2 regions of the Variovorax terrae genome follow, and region 2 is predicted to be linked to the other one. Evidence: predicted binding sites of a transcription regulator. Region 2 holds the regulator's gene; the other holds the start of a gene.
The links. The regulator FNR, encoded in region 2, switches genes on or off when oxygen is low (the NO sensors DNR and NnrR bind a similar motif). The targets are predictions, from matches to a motif close to TTGATNNNNATCAA.
Positions count from the first base shown of each region.

Region 1: the regulator FNR is predicted to act here: its motif matches at 1,178-1,191, upstream of MMF98_RS21820 (fatty acid desaturase).

Region 1 is NZ_JALGBI010000003.1:518,447-520,839, forward strand. It holds gene MMF98_RS21820 (fatty acid desaturase) at 18-1,106, opposite strand; gene pyk (pyruvate kinase) at 1,319-2,393, shown strand, end outside.
Region 2 is NZ_JALGBI010000001.1:1,429,652-1,432,044, reverse strand. It holds gene hemN (oxygen-independent coproporphyrinogen III oxidase) at 1-343, opposite strand, end outside; gene fnr (fumarate/nitrate reduction transcriptional regulator Fnr) at 534-1,253, shown strand; gene MMF98_RS06715 (hypothetical protein) at 1,231-1,476, opposite strand; gene MMF98_RS06710 (FixH family protein) at 1,495-1,755, opposite strand; gene ccoG (cytochrome c oxidase accessory protein CcoG) at 1,773-2,393, opposite strand, start outside.

The sequences.
Region 1 (2,393 bases), on a different contig from region 2:
GCCCGGGTGGCGGGGTTTCAGGCCGGCAGCGGCGCCGGCGTGCTGGTCGGGCGGCCGCGGAAGTCGGTCCAGCAGCGCCGGCTGAAGTCGTAGAGCTTGCAGCGGCGCGCCGTGCCGAAGTACCAGCGCCACGAGAAGCGCTGCACCACGATGCGCTGCGGCAGCAGCTCCTCGAGCCGGGCCTGCGCCTGCTTGAGCCGGTACAGCGGAATGCTCATGTCCACGTGATGCGCCGTGTGCTCCATGATGTGGTGCAGCAGCGCGCCGATGCGCAGCGCGAACGTCAGGTGCACGGTGGTGGAGACGAAGGGCTGGGCGCGGGCCCAGGCGGCCTTGCTGTCGTGCCAGGACACCTTCACATGCGTGTGGTGCACGTAGACCACGAAGCCGATCATCGAGCACCAGAACACCAGCGGCGCAACGAAGCCGCACAGCAGCACCGGCGCCACCGGCTGGCCGGTGGCCACGGCGGCCCAGGCCAGGGCGCCGAGCCAGGCCAGCGCATAGGCCGAGACCAGCAGGCCGTCGAGCACGAAGACCGGGCGGCGCGCGGCCATCTCGGCCCGGTTCGGGAAGAACATGCGGCGCCACCAGACCTCGACCAGGTAATACAGGCCCGGCGCCCAGCCGCTGCGGTAGAGCCGCTCCATCAAGCGGCGGTGCGGCGGCAGCGCCGCGTACTCGGCCTGCGTGAGCGGCGCCCAGACGAAGTCCACGCCCTTGAGGTTGGTGAAGCCGTGGTGCACCACGTTGTGCCCCACGTCCCACAGGCTGTAGGGCGTGAGCGAGGGCAGGAAGGCGATGCGGCCGAGCCAGCGGTTCAGGCGGCGGTGCGGCGTCAGGCTCTGGTGGCAGGCATCGTGGCCGATGATGAACAGCCGCCCGGTCATGAACCCCGCTGCCAGCCCGCACAGCAGCTTGGCCCACAGCGGCGACAGCAGCACGGTACCGGCCAGCAGCGCAGCCAGCAGCAGCGTGTCGAAGGCCAGCAGCGCCAGGGCGCGCGCGGTGCTGCGCGCGGCCAGGGGCATCAGCCACTGGCGGATCACCTTGCGGTGCGGCAGCGGATCGTGGATGGGGATGGGATCGACAGGCGGGGTGGTCATGGGCAGGGGTGCAGGCGAGTGCACAGGAGGTCGGACGCCGGCCATCCTAGGCGGAGGCGCGGGCCGCCACCCTGATCAGGATCAAACCGCGGCGAAACGGGCGGGCCTGCCGCCCCAAGGCAAAGCCGTTTTGCCCGGCATCGCCTGAATTGGTACCGGGGTTGTAACCGATTCCATGCCAGAATAGTAACCAAGTTACAGGAGACATGCCCATGGCCCGCCGTGCCACCAAAATCGTTGCCACCCTTGGCCCCGCTTCCAGCGACCCCGCGCTTCTCGAGGAAATGATCCGCGCCGGCGTCAACGTGGTGCGCCTGAATTTCAGCCATGGCAAGGCGCAGGACCACATCGACCGCGCCGCCCTGGTGCGCGAGGCGGCCCAGCGCGCCGGCCGCGAGGTGGCCATCATGGCCGACCTGCAGGGCCCCAAGATCCGCGTCGGCAAGTTCGCCGAGGGCAAGGTCATGCTGGAGCCCGGCGCCAGGTTCGTGCTCGACGCCTCGCGCACCGAGCCGGGCGACCTGCAGGGCGTGGGCCTGGACTACAAGGAGCTGCCGCGCGACGTCAAGCCCGGCGACCTGCTGCTGCTCAACGATGGCCTGATCGTGCTCACGGTGGACGCCGTGCGCGGCGAGCAGGTGCACACCACCGTCAAGCTCGGCGGCGAGCTGTCCAACAACAAGGGCATCAACAAGAAGGGCGGCGGCCTGACGGCGCCGGCACTCACCGCCAAGGACATGGAGGACATCCGCACCGCGATGAGCTTCCAGGCCGACTACGTGGCCGTGAGCTTTCCCAAGAACGCGACCGACATGGAAATGGCGCGCCAGCTCTGCAACGTGGCCGCGGCCGAATACCGCCACCGGCCCGGGCTGATCGCCAAGATCGAGCGCGCCGAGGCCATCCCGCACCTCGAAGCCATCCTCAAGGCCAGCGACGGCATCATGGTGGCGCGCGGCGACCTCGCGGTGGAAGTCGGCAACGCGGCCGTGCCGGCGCTGCAAAAGCGCATGATCCGGCTGGCCCGCGAGCATGACAAGGTGGTCATCACCGCCACGCAGATGATGGAGAGCATGATCACCAACCCGGTGCCCACGCGCGCCGAGGTCAGCGACGTGGCCAACGCCGTGCTCGACGGCACCGACGCCGTGATGCTGAGCGCCGAAACCGCGGCCGGCCGCTTCCCGCTGGAGACCATCGTCGAGATGGCCAACATCTGCATGGAAGCCGAGAAGGCCGAGGACGTGAAGCTCGACGCCGATTTCACCGGCATGGCCTTCAACCGCA
Region 2 (2,393 bases):
CGCCCAGGTGCAGCTGCGTCACCGCCTGCCCGGCGCCCAGCTGGGCCACGTGCAGGTCGATCTCGCGGCCGAGGTAGCGCAGGTAGGGCGCGGCCCGGTCGTGGTGCTTTGTGATGATCTTGTTGCAGGCGCAGTAGTAGCACAGCGACTCGCAGAACGGGATGTGCACGTACAGCGACAGCGGCAGGCTCAAGGCGGCCGCGCCGGTGCGCCGCTGGGCCAGGGCCTGGGCGTAGTCCTCGCCGGTGAAGGCCTCGACGAAGCGGTCGGCCGTCGGGTAGGAGGTGTAGCGCGGCCCCGGCACGTCAAAACGGCGCAAAAGATCGGGCGAAACGACACTCATCAACGGCTCTCCTGGTGCATATCGGCACTTTGCCGCCAAATTCGCGGAGCTTCCTTGATCTGGGTCAAGTCCGGACCATCCGCCGGCACCGACAATTTGAGCCATATCAGGAGCCCCCATGTTTGACACTGTCATGGATCAGACCGGACCAAAGGCGGTAAGCTTCCCCACTGAACTCCCGCCACGCCGCATGAAACCCGAAGCCATCAAAGTCGCCTGCTCCAATTGCAACCTGCGGGAACTCTGCATGCCCCTGGGCCTGAGCACCGAGGAGCTGAACCGCATCGATGACGTGGTGGCCACCCGGCGCAAGGTCAAGCGCGGCACTCCGCTGTTCCGCAATGGCGAGAAATTCACCTCGCTCTATGCCATCCGCACCGGTTTCTTCAAAACCTGCATCGCCACCGAGGATGGCCGCGACCAGGTGACGGGCTTCCAGATGGCCGGCGAGATCATCGGCCTGGACGGCATCGTGAACGACCAGCACACCTGCGATGCGGTCGCGCTCGAGGATGCCGAGGTCTGCGTGATGCCATTCGACCGCATCGAGGAACTGTCGCGCGAGGTCAACGCGCTGCAGCACCACGTGCACAAGATCATGAGCCGCGAGATCGTGCGCGAGCACGGCGTGATGCTGCTGCTGGGCAGCATGCGCGCCGAGGAACGGCTGGCCGCCTTCCTGCTGAACCTGGTGCAGCGCCTGCATGCGCGAGGCTTCTCGCAATCCGAGCTGGTGCTGCGCATGACGCGCGAGGAAATCGGCAGCTACCTCGGCCTCAAGCTCGAAACCGTGAGCCGGACCTTCTCCAAGTTCGTGGAGGACGGCATCGTCGAAGTCCGGCAGCGGCACGTGCGCATCCTGGACACCGACGCGCTCAAGCGCATCGTCAACGCCCAGTCCTGCCACTGACGTCCGAGGCCCGCGACAGCAGCAGCGTCAGGCCGCCCGAGGCCATGGCCACGATCCAGAAGACGAAGAACGCGAGCGTGTAGACGCCCAGCCGCGACAGCCCGAGCGCCGCGCCGGGGCCGCCCAGGTCCTGGGGATCGACCAGCGCGAACACCCCCGCCTCCAGCAGGCAGGCCGCCAGAAAGGCAGGCCAGGCCGTCCACATCAACCATGAGCGCCACATGCAGGCCTCCCTTGCGTGTTATTTGGCCGGTACCGCATCGGCCGGCGTGGCGGCATGGTTGCGCGCCTGCATGGCCGGCAGCGCCCCCTTGGGGGCGGCCAGCGTCTTGTTGATCTCGAGGCCCCGGCGGTAGTAGTCGGGGGCCACCACGGGGTCGGGGTGCCGCATGGCGATCCAGGCCGTGGCCAGGCCGGCGACCACCACGGCCAGCGGGCCGGCGATCACCAGCCAGACATGGCCGTAGGTCCACCAGGGTTTCGGGTTGTTCTCGACCGGCATGCGCTTCTCCTGCGTTGTCAGCGGGGCACTAGGAAGGCGGATTTTTCGATGACATGCGCATCGCCGCCCAGCCCCTGGATCTCGAAATGGATTTCATGCGAGCCCGGCGCGGCCGAGCCATAGGGAATCTGCAGCCGCAGCGCCACCCAGCGCGACTGCGCGGGCCCGACCTCGACTTCGTCCTCCGAAGCCACCGCCAGCCCCGGCAGCCCCGAGGCGCTGATCCGGTAGCGCTGCACGGCTTCGGTGGCGTTCATGAGCTGCAGGCGGTAGATGTTCTCCAGCCGGCCGCCGGCCACGATACGCGACAGGGCCGCGCGGTCGCGCACCACGTCCACCTTGAGCGGCGTGCGCAGCGCCAGGCTGGCCAGCATCGCCACGCACAGCGCCAGCAGCACCAGCGAGTACACCAGCACGCGCGGGCGCAGCACGCGCCGCCACAGGGCCCGGCCCGCCAGTTGCTGCGCCATGCCGTTCTGCGTGGCATAGCGGACCAGCCCCCGGGGGTAGCCCATCTTGTCCATCACGCCGTCGCAGACGTCCACGCAGGCCGCGCAGCCGATGCACTCGTACTGCAGGCCGTCCCGGATGTCGATGCCGGTGGGACAGACCTGCACGCACAGGCTGCAGTCCACGCA